One region of the Streptomyces sp. NPDC025806 genome, then DNA from elsewhere that is predicted to be linked to it. Evidence: riboswitches for the same ligand, from Rfam matches in the RefSeq annotation. Region 1 holds a riboswitch; each other region holds the start of a gene.
What was found. Region 1 has a riboswitch for cobalamin ahead of ACZ4E1_RS12820 (ABC transporter substrate-binding protein). Riboswitches for the same ligand answer to the same signal wherever they lie in the genome.
Positions count from the first base shown of each region.

Region 1 (7,178 bases):
GGCCGGACGCGGCGCCGCCGAGCCCGCCTCCGCCAGCGCGGCCTGCGCCGCCTCGGCCGCCTCCTTGTACAGGTCGCGGGACTTGGTCATGGCGTCCAGCGCCTCCGCGTACCGGCCGACCATGTCCTGCGCGTGCGCCAGCTCCTCCTCGGGCGTCAGCAGATGCCAGCCCTTGCGCAGCCGGTTCACCACCCGCTCCGCCTCCGCGGACAGCGGCCTCGGCAGCGCCGCCGCGGCCCTGACCCGGTCCAGGAGCTCGGGCTGCTCCGACCCGTCCAGGAACACGCTGCGGACCGTGAAGGCCTCCGGCTCGTACCCCGGCTCGCGGGGCGTCGCGGGCAGCACGACGGCGCCGCCGCGCGGCAGCCGCACGTCCAGCTCCTTGCGCAGCGCGAAGTCCACGATCTGCGCCAGCTCGGGCGCCGCCCGGTGCTCGATCACCCGGTGCCGCAGGCTAGGCGGCAGCGACGCGACGACCGGAAGCTGCCCCCGCAGGTCTGGGGTCATCGCCTCGTGCACCACGACATGCGTGTACCAGCTGTCGCGCGAGCACTCCCGCAGCAGCCGGCGCACCGCGTCGTCGTCCTTGGGCAGCGGGTTCGTCGCGCGGACACGCAGCCCCGCCACTGTCTCGTGGTCCCACGGCACGCGCTCGCTGTCCGGCCAGAACATCGTCGCGGGCGAGGGCCAGTGCGGCTGCCAGTCGGCCTCGGCCTCCGCCGCCAGGACCCACGGCACGCCGCCCTCGGTCTCACGGCGCCGGGCCTCCGGCTCGTACGTCGTCAGCTGCGCCCGCACGGTGACGTCGCCGTCCACCCGCCAGCGGGCCTCGAAGACGCGCCGGGCACCGGGGCCCGGGTCCGCGTCCTCGTCACGGGGATGCATCGCCGTGGAGCGCGCGGCGTCGGCAGGATCGAGATCCAGGAAACCGTCCAGCACCCCGGCCGCTTCGAGAGCGATCAGATTGCGCCGGACGTCCTGCTCGGGCTCGGGACCGGTGTGGCGGCCACGGGCCGGCCAGACAGTCGCGGGGGCGGGGTTCGCGGAAGGTTTCTTCTTGGCCATGGAGTCGATCTGTGAGCGGACGGGGCCCGACCAGTATGGTCCGTCGGCCTGTGCGCGCGGGGGACCAGGGGGTGCGGGTGTCGGGATTGTCGCGCCGGGATTGTCGCACGTGCCCGCGATTCCCGGCCGTGTACCCCGGACGCGCCCGCCCGATCCCGTACGCTCGCGGCATGGCCAGGTACTTCGACGTGCATCCCGAGAACCCGCAGGCGCGCCTGATCACGGCCGTCGCCGACAGCATCCGCGACGGGGCGCTCGTCGCCTATCCGACGGACTCCTGCTACGCGCTGGGCGCGCGGCTCGGCAACCGCGAGGGGGTCGAGCGGATCCGCGCGATCCGCCAGCTCGACGACAAGCACCACTTCACGCTGGTGTGCCAGGACTTCGCGCAGCTCGGCCGGTTCGTGCACATCGACAACGACGTGTTCCGCGCCATCAAGGCGGCCACACCGGGCAAGTACACCTTCATCCTGCCCGCGAGCCGCGAGGTGCCGCGCCAGCTCCAGCACCCGAAGAAGAAGACCGTCGGCGTCCGCATCCCCGACCACGTCGTCACCCAGGCCCTGCTCGCCGAGCTCGGCGAGCCGCTCCTGTCGAGCACCCTGCTGCTGCCCGGCGAGGACGAGCCGCTCACCCAGGGCTGGGAGATCAAGGAGCGGCTGGACCACTCCGTCGACGCGGTGGTCGACTCCGGCGACTGCGGCACCGAGCCGACCACCGTCATCGACTTCTCCGACGGCGAGGCCGAGATCGTCCGGCACGGCGCGGGGGACACCGACCGCTTCGAGTGACCGGCGCGTCCCGCGGACTCAGACCGTACCCAGGAAACGGATGTGCGGTCCCGCCTCCGGGTCCGGGTGCGTGATCCTGGCCCGTACGCCGTAGACGTCCGCGACCAGCTCCTCCGTCAGGACCGCGCCAGGGGTGCCGGCCGCCACGAGCCGGCCCGCGCGCAGCACGACGACCTCGTCGCAGTACGTGGCCGCGAGGTTCAGGTCATGCAGGGCGACCACACAGGTCAGGTCGAGGCTGCGGACCAGGTCGAGCAGCTCCAGCTGGTGCTGGATGTCAAGATGGTTCGTCGGCTCGTCCAGGAGCAGTTCACGCGGCTCCTGGGCCAGCGCCCGCGCGATCTGCACTCGCTGCCGCTCACCGCCCGACAGCGTGTGCCACAGCCGGTCCGCGCGGTCGGCGAGCCCGCTGCGCTCCAGCGCCGAGCGCACCGCCCGCTCGTCCGCCGCCGAGGCCGGCGACCACGCTCTGCGGTGCGGGATCCGGCCGAGCCGCACCACGTCCGCGACCGTCAGCTCCACCTGCGTGTCGGACTGCTGCTGCACCAGCGCGATCCGGCGCGCCGCCTCCCTGCGCCCGACCTCGGCGAGCGGATCGCCGTCGAGCGTGACGACCCCGGCCGTCGGCGCGAGCACCCCGGCCAGCAGCCGCAACAGCGTCGACTTGCCCGACCCGTTCGGCCCCAGAATTCCCGTCACCGAACCGGGCTTCGGCGCGAGGCTCACCCCGTCGAGGATCAGCGTCCCGTCCGCCGACCGGGCCACGCGCTCGGCGCCGAGCCCCGCCGTCATCGTGTGCTCCGGCCGCGCCACAGCACGTACACGAACGCGGGCACGCCGATCAGCGACGTCACCACCCCCACGGGAACCTCCTGCGGTTCGAGAGCCGTCCGGGCCAGCGTGTCGACCCACACCAGGAACACGGCCCCGGCGAGCGCGGTGGCCGGCAGCAGCCGGGTGTGGCCGGGGCCCACCAGGGCGCGGGCCGCGTGCGGCAGCACCAGGCCGACGAAGCCGATCGCGCCCGCCGCGCTGACCAGCGCCGCCGTCAGCAGCGCCGTCACGCACAGCAGGACCAGCCGGGTGCGGGCCACCCGCACACCGAGCGCGGCCGCCGCCTCGGGGCCGAACGCGAACGCGTCGAGCGTCCTCCCGTACCCGAGGCACACCGCGAGCGTGACCACGAGGACGGCCAGACACAGCCACACCTCGGTCCAGCCGACCCCGCCGAGCGAACCGAGCAGCCAGAACAGGACGCCGCGCGTGGTCTCCGCGTCCGCCGCCGTCAGGACGACGAACGAGGTCAGCGCCGAGAACAGCTGCATCGCCGCGACACCGCACAGCACCACCCGGTCCGTGGTCCCGCCCAGCGCGTGACTGAGCACCAGCACCAGACCGAAGGAACAGACGGCGCCCAGGAACGCGCCGCCGGACACCGACAGGGCGCCCCCGCCGATCCCCAGCACGACGACCAGGACGGCGCCGGTCGAGGCCCCGGAGGAGACGCCGAGCACGAACGGGTCCGCGAGCGGATTGCGCAGCAGGGCCTGGAGGACCGTGCCGCAGACCGCGAGGCCGGCCCCGCACACGGCGGCCAGCAGGGTGCGCGGCAGCCGCAGGTTCCACACGATCCCGTCGCGGATCGGCGACAGGTCCGAGCTGCCCCAGCCGAGCCGGGCCGCGACCGACGCCCACACGTCACCGACCCCGATGTGCGCGGGGCCGATCGTGATGGCGACGGCGACCGAGAGGCACAGGGCGAGCAGGCCCGCCGCCGCGTACGACGCCGGGCGCAGGCGGGTCACTGGGTGAGACCGAGTCACTTGGCGAGACCGAGTCACTTGGTGTGGCCGGGTCACTTGGTGAGGCCGAACGCGCGCAGCGCCGCCGCCACCTTCTCCACGCCGTCCACGGTGCGGATCGTCGGATTGAGGTCCTGCCCCTTGAGCAGCACGTAGCGCTTCTCGCGGACCGCCTTCATGTTCTTCGTCGCGGGGTCGGACTCCAGGAACCTGATCTTCTGCGCCGCCGACTCGGCCGACTGGGAGCGCCGGGTCAGATCGCCGATCACCAGGACGTCCGGGTCGCGGTCCACGACCGTCTCCCAGTTGATCTGCGGCCACTCCTCGTGGGTGTCGTCGAAGACGTTGCGCACCCCGAGCGCGTTCGTGATGACGCCGGGCGCGCCGCAACATCCCGCCATGTACGGCGACTTGGAGTCGGAGAACCAGTACAGGACGCGCACGCCGTCGGCGTCGCCGCCCGAAGCGGCCTTGTGCACCCGGGACTTGAGCGTGGCGACCAGCTTCTCGCCGCGCTCGCGCACGTCGAAGACGCGTGCCAGGTCCCGGATCTCGCCGTAGACCGTGTCCATCGTCAGCGCCTCGGTACGGACGCCGTCGCCGTCGCCGCTGTTGTCCTTGTCCGCGCAGTCGGTGGGGGAGAGGTACGTCGGCACGCCGAGCTTCTCGAACGAGGCGCGCGGCGCCACGCCGCCCTTGCCGAGCGTGTACCCGAACGAGGCGGCGGCGAAGTCGGGTTCCGTGTCGAGGACCGTCTCGAACGACGGGTAGCGCTCCGCGAGGCGCGGCACCTTCGCGTTCGCCTTCGCCAGGTTCGGGCGCACCGGGTCGGTCCAGGTGCCGGTGCCCACCATCCGGTCGGCGAGCCCGAGGGACAGCATGATCTCGGCCGATCCCTGGTCGAGGGCGACGGCGCGGCGCGGCGGGTGCGCGACGTGCACGCGCTGCCCGCAGTTGGTGAGCGTGACACCGGCGCCGGACGCGTCGTCGGAGCGGTCCGACGGGGCGCCGGAGCCGCACGCGGTGAGCAGCAGCGCGGTGATCGGCGCGAGGGCGCAGAAGCGGGCGAGACGTGCGAAGGGCACGGGAGATCCTTTAGCGTCCAGGGCTCAAACGCGGAGCCGGCCAACGGTCCGCCCCGGCCGGTGGACGGGCGGGGCCGCCAGCAGGTCTTCGGACTCGGGGTCGTCCGGACGGAGCGCCTTCCCGGGCCCGGTTCCCCCCGGCCCAGTGGCAGTTGCCCCGCCCGTCGCCCACACCGCTGCGCGTCAGTTCCGGTCTTGCACCGGATTCCCTGACCCGAGTACGTACAAGTACGCACAAAGGTACGACTGGCTTGGGGAAGCTATCACAGGGCGTCACCACCCCGGCAGGGCGCGTCAGTCCTCGCCCGACCAGGCCCGCAGCTTCTCCGGATTGCGCACCACCCAGATCCGCGCGACCCGTCCCCCGGCGAGATCGAACGCGGCCACCGTCAGCACGACACCGTCCCGGAGCGCGACGAGACCCGGCGCGCCGTTCACCGTGCGCTCCAGAAGTTCCAGCCCCGGCGCCTTGTCGGCGATCGCCACCATGTACGGGGCGATGCGGGCCGCCCCCTCGACCGGGCGCAGCGCGGCACCCGCCAGACCGCCGCCGTCCGCGGTCATCACGGCGGACGGGGCGAGCAGGCCGACGAGCGCCGCGATGTCCTTCGCCTCCCAGGCCCGCCTGACCTGCCGCACCGCGTCCGCCTGGCCGGCGGCGACGCCCTCGGAGCGCGCGGCGCCCACCCGGCGCCGCGCCGAGGCGGCCAACTGCTTGCAGGCCGCCGACGACCGGCCGAGGACCTCGGCGATCTCCGCGAACGGATACCGGAACACGTCGTGCAGCACGAACGCCACCCGCTCCGCCGGCGTCATCGACTCCAGGACGACGAGGAACGCCATGTTCACGGACTCGTCCAGGACCATCTGGTCGGCGGGGTCGCCGCCCCGGCCGTGCGCCCACTCGGACCGGTCCGGGAGCGGCTCGGGCAGCCACGCGCCGACGTAGCGCTCGCGCCGGGCGCGCGCCGAACCGAGCACGTCCAGGCAGATCCGCCCGGTCACCGTCGTCAGCCAGGCGCCGGGTGCCGCGATCTCGTTCCTGCGGCCGTCGGGAAGCGCGTACCAGCGGGCGTACGCCTCCTGCACCGCGTCCTCCGCCTCGGCCAGTGAGCCGAGCAACCGGTAGGCCACATTGAGCAGTTGGCGCCGCTCTCCCGCCACCGTGTCCGTGTCCGCCCCCGAGGTCCCCACAACCGTCCGCCCCCTCGCCTTACCTTTGGCCGGCCTGCGTCGTCGGCCTGGCGAGACCTTATCGACCGACTGCCCTCGGGCGGGAAAGAGGACCAGGCCATGGCCACCCACGTGACGACCACCCGGCGCACCCTTTCGTTCCTGCGCGTCGCGATCGCCCTGCAGACCGCGACGATCTTCCTCCAGGCGGTCTCGGCGGGACTGCTGCTCACCGCGTCCTACGGGGAGACCCTGCACAGCGTCGGGGCCCGCGTCATGTACGCGGCGTCGATGCTGTACCTGCTCGCGGCGGTGCTGGCGTGGAAGCCGGGCGGCGGCCCGGTCCGGCCCGTGTGGCACGCGACCGGCTTCCTGGTGCTCGCCTCGGCGCAGGTCGTGCTCGGTGTCGCGCACCTTCCGTCGGTCCATCTGCCGCTGGGGGTGCTGATGTTCGGTCTGAGCGTGCTGGCGCTCGCGCGGCGGACCGGTGAGCGGTGAGCGGTGAGGGTGGATGTGGCGGGTGGGGTGGGGCTCCTGGGGTTGGATGCACCTTTTGCCCCATTTGGGGTGTGTGGGCAGGATGGGGGATCTGGCCTCTGAAAGGGACACTCGGCATGCACTCCTCCCTGAACCCGGAAATACTCCGCGACCTGCGCCGGCCGCGCTCGTACCCCGCCGTGTCGCTGGCGATGACCACGCACCGGCGGCCCCCGGGCGACGCCCAGGACCCGGTGCGGCTCGGCAACCTCGTCGACGACGCGGCCCGGCAGCTGTCCGCGGACCCCGGTGTGACCAAGGAGCGCCGGGAGGACGTCCTCACGCATCTGCGCGCGGCCGTCCAGGAGGCGGACCTCGTGCACGCCAAGGACGGCCTCGTGCTGTTCGCCGCACCCGGCGAGCACCAGGTGTGGGCGATCGACCGGGAGGTGCAGGACCGTGTCGTGGTCGCCGACACCTTCCTGACCCGCAACCTGGTCGCCGCCGACGCGGCCGCGCATCCGTACTGGGTGCTCTCCGTCGCCGCCGACCGCGTCACCCTCTGGGACGGCCGCGGCAACCGGGTCGCGGAGGACACGGAGCACGGCTTCCCGCAGGAGCGGAGCCTGGAGGACCCGGACGCAGAACGCAAGGAGCGCGTCGGCGACGTCCCGAGCAACTACCGGGACGAGGCGACCCGGCAGTTCTTCCGCGAGGCCGACGCCACGCTCGCCGAACTGCTGCGGACCTCGCCGCGCACCCTCTACGTGACGGGCGAGCCCGCC
Region 1 covers NZ_JBVHMU010000005.1:15,788-22,965, forward strand. The annotation lists gene ACZ4E1_RS12800 (hypothetical protein) at 1-1,065, opposite strand, end outside; gene ACZ4E1_RS12805 (L-threonylcarbamoyladenylate synthase) at 1,236-1,856, shown strand; gene ACZ4E1_RS12810 (ABC transporter ATP-binding protein) at 1,875-2,648, opposite strand; gene ACZ4E1_RS12815 (FecCD family ABC transporter permease) at 2,645-3,661, opposite strand; gene ACZ4E1_RS12820 (ABC transporter substrate-binding protein) at 3,712-4,743, opposite strand; cobalamin riboswitch at 4,806-5,009, opposite strand; gene sigJ (RNA polymerase sigma factor SigJ) at 5,038-5,937, opposite strand; gene ACZ4E1_RS12830 (hypothetical protein) at 6,037-6,414, shown strand; gene ACZ4E1_RS12835 (baeRF3 domain-containing protein) at 6,531-7,178, shown strand, end outside.

Region 2 (7,178 bases), on a different contig from region 1:
CACGGACGCGGACTCCGGACGCCGGCTGTGGGAGCTGTCCGAACGGCTCACCGAGGTCCGCTACCCGCTCCCCGACCCCGGGACATCCTGAGGAGGCACCCGCCGCTCTGCTGTCGGCCGAGTCGCTCGCACCGTGCGGGCGGCGGACGGCAGGATCGCCGTATGCGACCGACCTTCGTTCTCGTGCACAGTCCGTCCGTGGGTCCCTCCACCTGGCGCCCGGTGGCCGAGCGGCTCGCCGCGGCGGGCCACCTGGTGCGGCTGCCGTCGCTGCTGCACGTGGCGGACGGCGCGCCACCGTTCTGGCCCGCGGTCGTCGAGGCCGTCCGCGAGGATCTGCGTCACCTCCCGGCGGGCAGCCCGGTCGTGCTGGTGGGGCACAGCAACGCGGGCCTGTTCCTGCCGGCGATCCGCGCGGGCCTCGACCACCCGGTGACGGGCTCGGTCTTCGTGGACGCCGCGCTTCCCGCGCGGACCGGTCCGACACCGGTGGCGCCGCCCGAACTCCTCCGTTTCCTGCGCCCGTTGGCGGTGGACGGACGGCTGCCGCGCTGGACCGACTGGTGGGACGAGGCCGACGTGGCGCCGATGCTGCCCGACCCGATGACGCGGCGCACGGTCGTCGAGGAGCAGCCGAGGCTCCCCCTGTCGTACTACGAGCAGGAGATCCCGGTCCCCGCCGACTGGGACGACCACCCGTGCGCGTACCTGCTGTTCGGCCCGCCCTACGGTGACCAGGCGGCCGAGGCGCGCGCCCGGGGCTGGCGCACGGCGCGGCTGCCCGGCGAGCATCTGCACCAGCTCGTCGACCCGGACACGACAGCCCGACTGATCATCGAACTGGCCGCGCCCTAGGGCCGGTTCAACGGCGGGTGGCGACGACGAGCCGGGCGCGCGGGCTGCCGTCGGGCCGCTCCCCCAGTTCCGGCAGCGGGTGCAGCGCCACGTCGAAGCCGGCCCGGTCCAGTTCCCGCCGGACGTCGCCGAGGCGGAAGGTGCGGTAGTACATGACGAACGGCGGGCGCCACAGCGCGTTGCGCACCCGCATGGCTCCGTCGAAGCCGAGCATCGCCCAGTAGCCCCAGGATCCGGGCCGCGCGGGCGCGGGCAGCGGAAAGGCGAACTGCCCGCCGGGGCGCAGGACTCGGCAGACCTGGGCGAAGAGTTCCGGCTGCCGCTCCGGCAGGAAGTGGCCGAACGCGCCGAAGCTGACGACGAGATCGAAGACGGGTCCGAACGGCAGCGCCTGCGCGTCCGCGCGGACGTACGCGGCGTCGGGTTCGGCCTCGCGCGCGACCTGGAGCATGCCCGCGCTGAAGTCGACGCCGACGGCGCGCACCGTGCACACCTCGCGCAGCACGCCGAGTCCCGCGCCGGTGCCGCAGCACAGGTCGAGCCCGGTGCCGTACGGGCCGAGCTCACGCAGGGCGCGGGTGACGGGGGCGAGCACGGCGTCGGGCGTGCGGAAGGGGGTGCGGTCGAATTTCGGCGCGAGCAGGTCGTAGCCGTGCTCGACCGAGGAGAGCGCCTGAACGGCCAGCTCGCGGAGGGTGGGGCCCTGGGAGGTGAACATCGCGGCTCAGCATAGGCGGGCCGCCCGCCCAAGAAGAGTGCCGCGCGACGGGGTCGGGGTGGTACGGTTCCTGTGGTACGTGCGCAGGTCCGTCGGATCGCCGGTACCGATTTCCTCTTCTCTTCTTTCTGCTTCACCTTCTGTTTCGCCACTGCGTCATCTGTGCTTCACGCACATGTTCTCATCGCGCTCAGTCTGCGCGTTCTCCCTGGTCACGAGCTTCTGTCGGGCTTCGCCCGGCCCTGCGCCAGGTCTCTCCCGGCCGGGGGCGTGTTCGTTCCGCCCCGCTGTCCGCCGGAGCCATCCCCACCGCATTTCCCCGCACGTCGTCCGTCCTCGAAAGGACCCTGATCGACCATGACCACCATCGCACCCGAGAAGCCCGGCACGACGACCCCCGTGCGGGCCCGCGGCGTCCTCGACATCGGCCCGAACGGGGCCGGGTTCCTGCGCGCCCCCGATCTGCTCCCCACCTCCCACGACGTCCAGGTCCCGGCCGCGCTCATGCGCCGACTCGCCCTGCGCAAGGGCGACTTCGTCGACGGCACGTGCGCGAGGCCGCACACCCTGACGGCCGTGGACACCGTCGACGCGCTCCCCGCCGACACCGCCCGGCACCGGCCCCGCTTCGCCGATCTCACTCCCCTGCACCCCACCGAGCGGCTGCGCATGGAGAGCCCGGCGAGCGGGCTCGCGGGCCGGGTCGTCGACCTGTTCGCGCCGGTCGGCAAGGGGCAGCGCGGCCTGGTCGTCGCGCCGCCGCGCACCGGCAAGACCGTGCTGCTCCAGCAGCTCGCCGCGGCCGTCGCCGCCAACCACCCCGAGGCCCACCTCATGGTCGTGCTCGTCGACGAGCGGCCCGAGGAGGTCACCGACATGCGGCGCTCGGTGCGCGGCGAGGTGTTCGCCTCGACGTTCGACCGTCCCGCCAAGGCGCACATCGCACTCGCCGAGCTCGCCGTCGCCCGCGCTCAGCGGATGGTAGAGCGGGGCCGTGACGTCGTGATCCTGCTCGACTCGCTGACCCGGCTGTGCCGGGCCCACAACAACGCCGCGGCCGCCGGTGGCCGCACCCTGTCGGGCGGCGTCGACGCGGGCGCCCTCCAGGGGCCGAAGCGGCTGTTCGGCGCGGCCCGCAACACGGAGGAGGCGGGCTCCCTGACCATCCTCGCGACGGCCCTCGTCGAGACGGGCTCCCGCGCCGACGACTTCTTCTTCGAGGAGCTCAAGAGCACCGGGAACATGGAGCTGCGGCTCGACCGCGCCCTCGCCGACCACCGGATCCACCCGGCCGTGGACCTCGACCCGTCCGGCACCCGCCGCGAGGAGCTCCTGCTCACCGCCGAGGAGACGGCCGCCGCACACGCCCTGCGCCGCGCCCTCGGCCGGCGGGACGACCGGGCCTCGTACGAGACGCTGCTGGAGCGCATGCGGCAGACGCCGGACAACGCGGCGTTCCTGCGCCAGGTCCGCTCCACCGTGCCCGGCGCCTGACGGCGACCCGCGGATGCGTAATACTCGAAGCATGAATGCGAGGATTACCCAGCCCGGGGCCCGGCCCGACGTCACGGTCCGGCGCGCCGTCGCCCGCGACGCACGGCGCCTCACCCGCATCGTCCGGGGCTCGCGCGCCTACGAGGGCCACTACGCGGCGATGGTCGCCGACCACCGCGTCACCTCCGGCTACATCGAGGCGCACCGGGTCTTCGCGGCCGTGGACCGGGCCGAGGGCCGCGTCCTCGGCTTCTACGCGCTGCTCGTCGACGCGGCCGAGCTGGACCTGATGTTCGTCGCGGACGACGCGCAGGGACTCGGCGTCGGCCGGCTCCTCGTCGACCACATGCGGTCCGAGGCGCGCGCCGCGGGCCTCGATCGGGTCCGTGTCGTCGCGCATCCGCCCGCCGAGGGCTTCTACCGTGGGATGGGCGCGCTGCGCACCGGGACCGTCCCCGCACAGCCGCCCGCGGTCGGCTGGGAGCGACCCGAACTCGAATTCGCCGTTCCGGACGGCGTCTGAGGGGTTCCCGATCCGCCGCACCCGGCGCACACTCGGGACGTCGGAATGGGGCAAGGAGGCCACATTGGGCACGCTGGACAGCGGACAGGCGGGCGCCGACGAGGCGTTCGACGTGATCGTGGAGATCCCGCAGGGCTCCCGGAACAAGTACGAGATGGACCATGAACTGGGCCGGATCCGGCTCGACCGGATGCTCTTCACGTCGACCCAGTACCCCGCGGACTACGGCTACGTCGACGGCACGCTCGGCGGCGACGGCGACCCGCTGGACGCGCTCGTACTGACCGGCGGCGACGCCACGTTCCCGGGCTGCGCCGTCGAGTGCCGGGCCATCGGCATGTTCGTGATGAGCGACGAGAAGGGCCCGGACGAGAAGATCCTCTGCGTCCCCGCCCACGACCCGCGGCACCGCGCAGTCCGCGACATCGACGACATCCCCGAGTTCGACCGTCTGGAGATCACCCACTTCTTCGAGGTCTACAAGGACCTGGAGCCCGGCAAGTCCGTCGAGGGTTCGCACTGGGAGGGGCGCGTGAAGGCGTACGAGGAGATCGCGCGGGCCCGCCGGCGCCGTACGGCCGGCTGACGCCCGGCCGCATGTGATCTTTCCTACGTGCGCGGAGTGCGTCTATGCAGTCACGCTCCGGCCCCTCTAGGGTGGGCGGGCCGTGGTGTTCGGGAAGACCGGTGACAACCCCTCAGGGGCCAAGTCCGGAGCGGCCCTCGCCACTGTGATCGGGTCTCGTGCCCCCGCCCTCGGGCGGCACGAGGCGCACCGCTTCATCACGCCACTGGCGGCCCCGTGCCGCTGGGAAGGCCGGAGCGGTGTCGCTCGCCCGTAAGCCAGGAGACCGGCCACGGCATCTCACGAAGTGATCCACGAGGTGCTGGAGCGTGATCGGCTTGACCCTGCCCGCGAACTCCCCGACGAGTCCGCCGTCCGCCTACCGATGGCGGCGCGAGGACACCCTGCGCACAGCGGGCCTGATGGCGGTGATCCTCGCCCTGCACGTCGTCGCGTTCGGTGTGCTCTTCCTGCTCGTCGTCCCCGGTCACTACCGGGTGGACCACAAGGCGTTCGGCATCGGGCTCGGCATCACGGCGTACACGCTGGGCATGCGGCACGCCTTCGACGCCGACCACATCGCCGCGATCGACAACACGACCCGCAAGCTGATGGCGGACGGCAAGCGTCCGGTGTCCGTGGGCTTCTGGTTCGCGCTCGGTCACTCCAGTGTCGTCGTGGTCCTCGCGGCGCTGGTGGCCGGCGGCACGGCGCTCGCGACCACGCTGACCAGTGACGACTCACGTACTCACCAGGTCCTCGGGGTCGTCGGCACGACCGTCTCCGGCACGTTCCTGTATCTGATCGCCGCACTGAACCTGGTGGCCCTGCTCGGCATCATGAAGGTGTTCCGGGCGATGCGCGGCGGCTCGTACGACGAGCGGGAGCTCGAAGCGCACCTGGACGCACGGGGGTTCATGAACCGGATCCTCGGCCGCTTCACCCGTTCCATCACCCGGCCCGGCCAGATGTTCCCGCTGGGCTTCCTGTTCGGGCTCGGCTTCGACACGGCGACCGAGGTCACGCTGATGGTGATGGCGGGCAGCGGCGCCGCGGCCGGACTGCCCTGGTACGCGGTGCTGTGCCTGCCGCTGCTGTTCGCCGCGGGCATGAGCCTGTTCGACACGCTCGACGGCACGTTCATGAACTTCGCCTACCAGTGGGCGTTCTCGAACCCGGTCCGCAAGGTGTTCTACAACCTCACGATCACCGGACTGTCCATCGCCGTCGCCTTCTTCATCGGCACGATCGAACTCGTGGGCGTGCTCCACGAGAAGCTCGACCTGACCGACGCGGTCACGGGCTGGATCGCCGGCCTCGACCTCGACAACGTCGGGTACGTGATCGTCGGGCTGTTCGTCGTGGTGTGGGTGGCGGCGGTCGCGTACTGGCGTCTGGCGAAGGTCGAGCAGCGCTGGTCGGCGCGGCTGGCCGACAGCGGCGGCGCCGGCTGAGCGGGCCGGACGGGAGGTCTCCGGCCGGGCCCGCGCGCGCATCGCGTACCGTCCGGCGGGAGAGCCCGCCGGACGCCGCGCCCCCGCGTCCGTCGCCCCCGCGTTGTCGCCCCTGCACGGAGGAAGCCCCATGAGCACGGCCCGCCTGCCCCTCGACGGCATCACCGTCGTCAGTCTCGAACAGGCGGTGGCCGCCCCGTTCGCCACGCGCCAGCTCGCCGATCTGGGGGCGCGGGTGATCAAGGTGGAGCGGCCGGGCGGCGGCGACTTCGCGCGCCGCTACGACGAGACGGTGCACGGCCAGTCCAGTCACTTCGTGTGGCTGAACCGGTCCAAGGAGTCCGTCACGCTCGACGTGAAGACGGCGGAGGGCCGCGAGGCACTGGAGCGGCTCCTGGCCCGCGCGGACGTCTTCGTGCAGAACCTGGCGCCGGGCGCCGCGGCCCGCCTCGGCCTGTCCGCCGCCGCGCTCGCCGAGCGGCACCCCTCCCTCGTCGTGTGCGACATCTCCGGCTACGGCTCCGACGGGCCGTGGTCGCACCGGAAGGCGTACGACCTGCTGGTGCAGTGCGAGACCGGCGTCGTGTCGGTGACCGGCAGCCCGGAGGAACCGGCGAAGGTCGGGATCGCGATCGCCGACATCGCGGCCGGCATGTACGCCTTCTCCGGGATCCTCACGGCGCTGTACGAGCGCCGGGACACGGGAGTGACGCGCTCGGTCGAGGTGTCGCTGTTCGAGGCGCTGGCCGAATGGATGGGATACCCCGCGTACTACACGGCGTACTCCGGCGCCCAGCCGCCGCGGGTCGGCGCGGCGCACGCGACGATCGCCCCGTACGGGCCCTACCCGGCGGCCGACGGGCGGACGGTGCTGCTCGCGATCCAGAACGAGCGGGAGTGGGCCGCGTTCTGCGCGCACGTCCTGGACGACGCGGCGCTCACCGACGACCCGCGCTTCCACCGCAACTCCTCCCGGGTCGCCCGGCGCACCGAGCTCGACGCCATCGTGACGGCACGCTTCGCCGAGCTGGACGCGGACGAGGTCGTGACGCTCCTTGACCGGGCCGGGATCGCGAGCGCCCGGCTCAACACGGTCGAGGACTTCCTCGCGCACCCGGTGCTGTCCGGCCGCGACCGCTGGCGCGACGTGGACACCCCGGGCGGCCCCGTCCGCGCCCTGCTCCCGCCCGCGACGCCGCGCGGCCTGGAGCCCCGGATGGCGCCGGTGCCCGCGGCGGGCGAACACACCGCTGCGGTACTGGCCGAACTGGGGCTCGACGGCGAGGAGACACAACTCGCGCACAAAACACCCCAATCGGAGCGATAAAGTATCCCGTCAACCCGCACGTGCCCGATCACCCAGGAGTACCTACGTGACCGTAGCCATCGACTCGTCCGAGGCAGCCGTCCCGTCCGGCGAGGACGCCGAGGACACCGGGGGCGCCGTGGTCCCCGCGGCCGGAGAGACCGCTGGGGCTGCTGAGACCGCCGAGGCCGACGGGGCCGTCGGGGCCGTCGGGGCCGTCGAAGCCGGGGCTGTCGTGCCGCCCGTGCCCGCGCCGGCGTCGC
Region 2 covers NZ_JBVHMU010000016.1:139,353-146,530, reverse strand. The annotation lists gene ACZ4E1_RS30925 (oxidoreductase) at 1-91, shown strand, start outside; gene ACZ4E1_RS30920 (alpha/beta fold hydrolase) at 199-855, shown strand; gene ACZ4E1_RS30915 (class I SAM-dependent methyltransferase) at 863-1,573, opposite strand; gene rho (transcription termination factor Rho) at 1,931-3,067, shown strand; gene ACZ4E1_RS30905 (GNAT family N-acetyltransferase) at 3,099-3,590, shown strand; gene ACZ4E1_RS30900 (inorganic diphosphatase) at 3,655-4,176, shown strand; cobalamin riboswitch at 4,243-4,464, shown strand; gene nicT (Nickel transporter NicT) at 4,494-5,609, shown strand; gene ACZ4E1_RS30890 (CaiB/BaiF CoA transferase family protein) at 5,740-6,936, shown strand; gene ACZ4E1_RS30885 (hypothetical protein) at 6,983-7,178, shown strand, end outside.
Region 2: it holds a riboswitch for cobalamin, as region 1 does, so the genes downstream of both, nicT (Nickel transporter NicT) here and ACZ4E1_RS12820 (ABC transporter substrate-binding protein) in region 1, are expected to answer to the same signal.

Region 3 (7,178 bases), on a different contig from region 1:
CTCCGGGAAGCCGCCGCCGATGACGAGGCCGGCCGTGCCCTCCGGGAGGGACTCGTCGTGGAGCGGGTCGAAGGGGGTGACCTCGGCGCCGGCCGCCGTGAGGAGTTCCGTGTGCTCGGCGTAGGAGAAGGTGAAGGCCGCGCCGGCCGCCACCGCCACGACCGGCTTCGTGGGCGGTACGCCCGCCGCCGCGACGGTCGGCGACTGCGGGCCGGCCGCGCTCCACGCCTGCGTCGACAGCGGCGGGGCCGTCCGCGCCAGGGCCAGCAGGCCCTCCAGGTCGCAGCCCTCCCGCACCATCGCCGCCGACGCCCGTACGGAGTCCACCGCCTCGGTGCTGCGTTCCGCCACCGGGACCAGGCCCAGGTGGCGGGACGGGGTGGCGACCTGCGGGGTGCGGCGCAGGGCGCCGTAGACCGGGACGCCGACCTCCTCCAGAGCCTCCCGCAGCAGCGCCTCGTGGCGGTCCGAGCCCACCTTGTTGAGGATCACGCCCGCGAGCCTGACCTGCGGGTCGAACGACGCGAAGCCGTGCACCAGCGCCGCCACCGAACGCGACTGCGACGACGCGTCGACCACCAGCACGACGGGCGCCTTGAGCAGCTTGGCGACGTGCGCCGTCGACGCCAGCTCACCCTCGCCGGACACCCCGTCGAACAGGCCCATCACGCCTTCCACGACGGCCAGTTCACAGCCCTGCGCCCCGTGCGCGAACAGCGGCGCGACCAGCTCGGGCCCGCACATGTACGCGTCGAGGTTGCGGCCCGGGCGGCCCGTCGCGAGCGCGTGGTAGCCCGGGTCGATGTAGTCGGGGCCCACCTTGTGCGGGGACACGGCGAGGCCCCGCTCGGCGAACGCCGCCATCAGACCGGTCGCGACCGTCGTCTTCCCGGTCCCGGACGCGGGCGCGGCGACGACGAGCCGCGGCACCGAGACGGAGGCCGTCACCACTCGATGCCCCGCTGGCCCTTCTGGCCCGTGTCCATCGGGTGCTTCACCTTCGACATGTCGGTCACCAGGTCCGCGAACTCCACCAACTTCTCCGGCGCGTTGCGGCCCGTGATCACGACGTGCTGGGTGCCCGGACGGTCGCGCAGCACCTGCACCACCTCGTCCACGTCGATCCAGCCCCAGTGCAGCGGGTACGCGAACTCGTCGAGCACGTACAGCTTGTACGTCTCGGCGGCCAGGTCCCGCTTGACCTGCTCCCAGCCCTCGCGGGCCTTCTCCTCGTTGTCGGCCTGGCTGTCGCGCTGGACCCAGGACCAGCCCTCGCCCATCTTGTGCCAGTCGACGGTGCCGCCCTCGCCGGAGGCGCCCAGCACCTTCAGCGCGTTCTCCTCGCCGACCTTCCACTTCGCCGACTTGACGAACTGGAACACCCCGATCGGCCAGCCCTGGTTCCAGGCCCGCAGCGCGAGCCCGAACGCGGCCGTCGACTTGCCCTTGCCGACGCCCGTGTGCACGAACACCAGCGGCCGGTTGCGCCGCTGACGCGTCGTCAGTCCGTCGTCCGGCACCACACTCGGCTGTCCCTGCGGCATTACGCGGCCCTCCTGATGCTGTTGATCCCCTGGGTTCCCTGTACGTCCTTGACCAGCCCGGCGATCGAGTCCGCCCGCAGCTCGTCCAGCGTCACGGCAGTCCCGCCGAGCCGCGTCGCCAACTGGCCGGCGAGCCCGAGCCGCACCATGCCGCTCTCGCAGTCCACGACCACCGACGCCGTGCCCTCCACCGCGTGCAGCCCGGCCGCGCGCTCCGCGAGCCGCACCGGCTCCGGACCGCCCGTCGCCCGGCCGTCCGTCACGACGACCATCAGCGGGCGCCGCGCCGGATCGCGCAGCCGCTCCACGCGCAGCACCTCGTGCGCCTTCAGCAGCCCGGCCGCCAGCGGAGTGCGCCCGCCGGTCGGCAGCGACTCCAGGCGGGCCGCCGCCGCGTCCACGCTCGACGTCGGCGGCAGCGCCACCTCCGCGCCCGTGCCCCGGAACGTCACCAGGCCCACCTTGTCGCGCCGCTGGTACGCGTCGAGCAGCAGCGAGAGCACCGCGCCCTTCACCGCGCCCATGCGCTGCCGCGCCGCCATCGACCCGGACGCGTCCACGACGAACAGCACGAGGTTGCCCTCGCGGCCCTCGCGCGTCGCCTGCCGCAGATCGTCCCGGCGCACCACGAGCCCCGGACCGCTGCGCCCGCGCGCCCGCTGATGCGGCGCCGCCGCGTGCACGGTCGCCGCCAGATGCAGCTTCGTGAGCGCCCCGCGCGGTCGCGTCGACCCCGTCGTGCGGCCGTGCTCGGTACGGGCCCGCGAGCGCCGCCCGGCCGCTCCGTCGCCCAGACCCGGCACGCTCAGCATCTTCGTACGGAACGGCTCGCCGGCGCTCACCGCGCGCTGCTCGCGCCCGGCCCCGGCCGGCACCTGCGCGTCGCCGGGCTCCTCGGACTCCCGGCTCTCCTCGGGCTCCCGGGGCGCCTCCTGCGACTGCCCCGCGTCCGGCCCGCCGGCCTGCGGCGGCACGCCGCCCCCGCCGCCGTCCGGGCCCCCACCGTCGGGACCGTCACCGTCGCCGTCGGGCTCCGGGTCCGGCTCGTCCTGCGGCTCCTCGTCCGGGCCGAACTCCTCCAGCGTCTCGTCGAGCTTGTCCTCGTCGAGGCCCGGGGCGTCGAACGGGTTACGGCGCCTGCGGTGCGGCAGCGCGAGCAGCGCGGCCTGCCGCACGTCCTCCGCGAGCACCTCCGTGCGCCCCGCCCACGCGGCCAGCGCCGTCGCGGTGCGGGCCATCACGATGTCGGCCCGCATGCCGTCCACCTCGAACGCGGCGCAGGTCGCGGCGATCTGGGTCAGCGCCTGGTCGCCGAGGCGCACCTGAGGCAGCAGGGCACGGGCCGCGACGATCCGCGCCCGCACGTCGGCCTCCTCGCCGGCCCAGCGGCCGACGAAAGCCTCGGGGTCGTCGTCGTAGGCGAGGCGCCGCTTGACGACCTCGACGCGCTGCGCGGGCTCCCGGGACGCGGCGACCTCCACGGTCAGCCCGAACCGGTCGAGCAACTGCGGCCGCAGCTCGCCCTCTTCGGGGTTCATCGTCCCCACGAGGAGGAACCGCGCGGCGTGCCGCACGGAGACACCCTCGCGCTCGACGTACGAGGCGCCCATCGCGGCGGCGTCGAGGAGCAGGTCCACGAGGTGGTCGTGGAGGAGGTTGACCTCGTCGACGTACAGGATGCCGCGGTGCGCGTCCGCGAGCAGGCCCGGCTCGAAGGCCTTCACGCCCTCCGCGAGCGCCCGCTCGATGTCGAGCGCGCCGACGAGCCGGTCCTCGGAGGCCCCGACCGGCAACTCGACCATGCGCGCCGCCCGTTCAGCCGCTTCGACGTCCGCGTGGGGTCCGTCGGGGCACTGCGGATCGGGCGCCGCCGGGTCGCAGGAGAACCGGCATCCGGAGACCACCGGGACATCCGGCATCAGCGCCGAGAGCGCCCGTACGGCGGTCGACTTGGCGGTTCCCTTCTCGCCCCGCACGAGCACACCGCCGACGGCCGGCGACACGGCGTTCAGCAGGAGGGCCAGCCGCAGGTCGTCCTGCCCGACGACGGCGCTGAACGGATACGGGTTGCTCATCGGATGAACTCCTCCGGGTAGATGCGCCCCGGCAGGGGCGCGGGGAACGGCGCGAGCAACCACGCACGGTCCGCACGTACGGCCAAACCCATGGGGGTCCGGGAGCGAAGCCCCCGGGGTCGGGACGGAAAGGGGCGGCGGGGGCGACTTCCCATCACGGCGCCCCCGGCGGCACGAACGGCAACTCCGAGGGAGCGCCTCCCTCGATCAGCCGCCACAACGCGTCCGTGTCGGCGTGCCGCTCGATCAGATCCCCGAGCCGGTCGAGCTGCTCCTCGCGCAGCGCCGCGAACGACGTGTCGGGGGCCGGTACGAACCGCCGGCCCGCCGCCGCCGCGACCTCCCGGAGGAATGCCCGCCGGAACCCGTCCGACTCCAGGGACCCGTGCCAGTGCGTGCCCCACACGGACCCGACCCGGCATCCGTCCAGGAACGCCTCACCGCCGAGCACATCGGCGACCCCGTGATGGATCTCGTACCCCTCGACGGGCTCGCCCAGGGCCTGCCCGACGGGCCGGGCCAGCGTCTTCTCCCGCGCGAAGCGCACCCGCACCGGGAGGAGCCCGAGCCCGTCCACGACCCCGGCCCGCGACTCGACCTCGTCCTCGATCCGCTCCCCGAGCACCTGGAACCCGCCGCAGATGCCGAGCACCGGCCGCCCCTCGGCGACCCGCCGGGCGAGCGCGTCGGCGAGCCCGCGCTCGCGCAGCCACTCCAGCGCCTTCACGGTGCCCCGCGTGCCCGGGACGACCACCAGATCGGCGTCGACGAGCTCCTCGGCCCGGTCCACGAACCGCACCACGACGCCGGGTTCGGCGGCGAGCGCGTCGACGTCCGTGAAGTTCGACATGAGCGGCACCGCGCACACCGCGACCCGCAGCACGTCCGCGCCGACCGGCGGCGCCACGACGGACTCGCGCACCGTGCCGCGCAGCGACACCCGCAGGCCGTCCTCCTCGTCGATGCCGAGCCCGTGCTGATAGGGAAGAACGCCGTACGTGGGGCGGCCCGTCAGCGATTTCAGCATGTCCAGGCCGGGTTCCAGCAGGGTGACGTCACCGCGGAACTTGTTCACCAGATACCCGGCGAGCAGCTCCTGGTCCTCGGGCGCGAGCAGCGCCGTCGTGCCGAAGAACGACGCGAAGACGCCCCCGCGGTCGATGTCGCCGACGACGAGCACCGGCAGCCGCGCGGCCCGCGCGACGCCCATGTTCACGATGTCGGTCCGGCGCAGGTTGATCTCGGCGGGAGAGCCCGCCCCTTCACAGATCACGGCGTCATGACTGCCCCGCAACTCCTCCAGGCACCCCACCACGGTGTCGAGAAGCGCCGCCTGCCGCCCGCCGTGGTAGCCGCGGGCGCTCAGCTCGCCCACCGGTTTGCCCATCAGGACGACCTGGCTGCTGCGGTCGCTGCCGGGCTTCAGCAGCACCGGGTTCATCAGCGCGCTCGGCTCGACCTTCGCGGCCTGCGCCTGCATGGCCTGCGCCCGCCCGATCTCGGCGCCCTCGCGCGTCACGAAGGAGTTCAGGGACATGTTCTGCCCCTTGAACGGCGCGACCTTCACGCCCTGCCGCACCAGCCACCGGCAGATCCCGGCGGTGACCACGCTCTTCCCTGCGTCCGAGGTGGTGCCCGCGACCAGCAGGCCGCCGCCCTTCCTCGCGCCCGTCATCGACGACCCCACAGCAACCGCGCGCCCACACAGACTCCCAACGCCGAAAGACTCACGCGCCGCGACAACCGCACGGCCCGCTCCACATCACGTACGTGCACGGGCCGACCCCGCTCGTTGAGGACCGGCCGGTGCTCGACCCGCCCCGCGTACGACAGCGTGCCGCCGAGGCGCACCCCGAGCGCGCCCGCGAACGAGGCCTCCACGACCCCCGCGTTCGGGCTCGGGTGGCGCTCCGCGTCGGCCCGCCAGGCACGGACCGCGTCCCGGGGCCGGCCGCCGGTCAGCACCGCGAGGACGCCCGTCAGCCGGGCGCCGGGCCAGCCGGCGACGTCGTCGAGCCGGGCCGAGGCCCAGCCGAAGCGCCGGTAGCGGGGCGACTTGTGACCGACCATCGCGTCCAGCGTGTTCACGGCACGGAAGGCGAGCAGTCCCGGCACCCCGGCGGCGGCGCCCCACACCAGGGCGCCCACGACCGCGTCGGAGGTGTTCTCGGCGACCGACTCGACGACGCCGCGCGCGATGCCGTCGGCGTCCAGGCCCTCGGGGTCGCGCCCGCACAGCCGGGGCAGCAGTTCCCGGGCCAGCTCCACGTCCCCGGCCTCCAGGGCGGAGCCCACGGCCCGCGCCTCACGGCCCAGCGAGGTGCCGCCGACCACGGCCCAGGTCGCGGCGGCGGTCAGCGCGATCGAGGCGGCGGGGGAGCGGCGTACGGCACGGGCGGCGAGCGCGCCCACCGCGGCGGCGCCACCGGCGCACACGGCCGTGTGCAGGGCGCCCCGGCCGCGGTCGTCCCGCCACAGCACGCGCTCGACGGCTCCCGCGGCGCGGCCGAAGCCGGCGACGGGGTGCCCGCGGCGCGGATCGCCGACCAGGAGGTCGCTGAAGATACCCAGGGCGGCGCCGTACGCGAAGACGCGCTCGGCCCGCCGTGCGCCGCGCGGGGCGAACATGGCGGTAGTTGTCCTCACTCAGGGTGTCCACGCCCTGGTTCGAAGAGACCGGCAGCGTGAGTTCCTGGCTCGCCCTCAGGGGGAGGGCTGACAGTGGCGGGACCGCGCCGGATTCGCACCGGCTTCCTCTGCTGCTGCCGTATATGGCGAGGGAAGTGCACCACGCTCCGCGAACGCACGTCAACTTGCTGTTGACCTGCGGCGGGTGAGTGTGGCCAGGTCCACAACACGTCGGCGGGGTGGCGACGCGGATGCGTCCCCACCCCGCCGAGGGAGTGCTGCGACCGTGGTCAGGCCACGATCAGAAAGATCCCGTACGCGACCGCCGCCGTGCACAGCGCGAAGCACAGGTAGGCGCCGGAGACGGCGAGCGTCGCCGAACCGCCCGCGCGCGTCGCGGACTCCTTCTTGGAGAGGCCGACGATGCCGAGGGTGAACAGGCCCACCAGGGCCACGGTCACCACGAGGCTGACGCCGAACACGGAGCCGAGGGCCGCCCAGTCGATCTTCATAGCTGGTCCTGCTTCCTTACAGCGTGGCGCCGGCGGGGCGCGCGGGGTCGGCCACGGAGGCGGCCGCGGCGGGGACGGGGGTCTCCTCGACGGCCACCGGACCGGCCGGCGGCGGCGTGACCGCGGCGATCGCGGTCGTGACGACACCGGCGGGCTCCTCGGCGGGGGCCCCGGTGCCGATCTCGTCGGCCGTCACGTTGTGGTGGTCGACCGAGTTGCGGCGGGACAGCACCCAGATGACCGAGGCGCCGCCGATGAGCAGCGCGGCCGTCAGGCCGATGCCCCAGGGGCCCTGCTGGGTGAGGAACTCGGCGCCCGCGCCGACCAGACCGGCCGCCGGCAGGGTCAGACCCCACGCGACGAACATCCGGGTGGCGGTCGACCAGCGGACGACACCGCCCTTGCGGCCGAGGCCCGAG
Region 3 covers NZ_JBVHMU010000001.1:707,030-714,207, forward strand. The annotation lists gene ACZ4E1_RS03215 (cobyrinate a,c-diamide synthase) at 1-948, opposite strand, end outside; gene cobO (cob(I)yrinic acid a,c-diamide adenosyltransferase) at 945-1,544, opposite strand; gene ACZ4E1_RS03225 (putative cobaltochelatase) at 1,544-3,619, opposite strand; gene ACZ4E1_RS03230 (cobyric acid synthase) at 3,774-5,294, opposite strand; gene ACZ4E1_RS03235 (cobalamin biosynthesis protein) at 5,291-6,247, opposite strand; cobalamin riboswitch at 6,286-6,430, opposite strand; gene ACZ4E1_RS03240 (hypothetical protein) at 6,538-6,759, opposite strand; gene ACZ4E1_RS03245 (inorganic phosphate transporter) at 6,776-7,178, opposite strand, start outside.
Region 3: it holds a riboswitch for cobalamin, as region 1 does, so the genes downstream of both, ACZ4E1_RS03235 (cobalamin biosynthesis protein) here and ACZ4E1_RS12820 (ABC transporter substrate-binding protein) in region 1, are expected to answer to the same signal.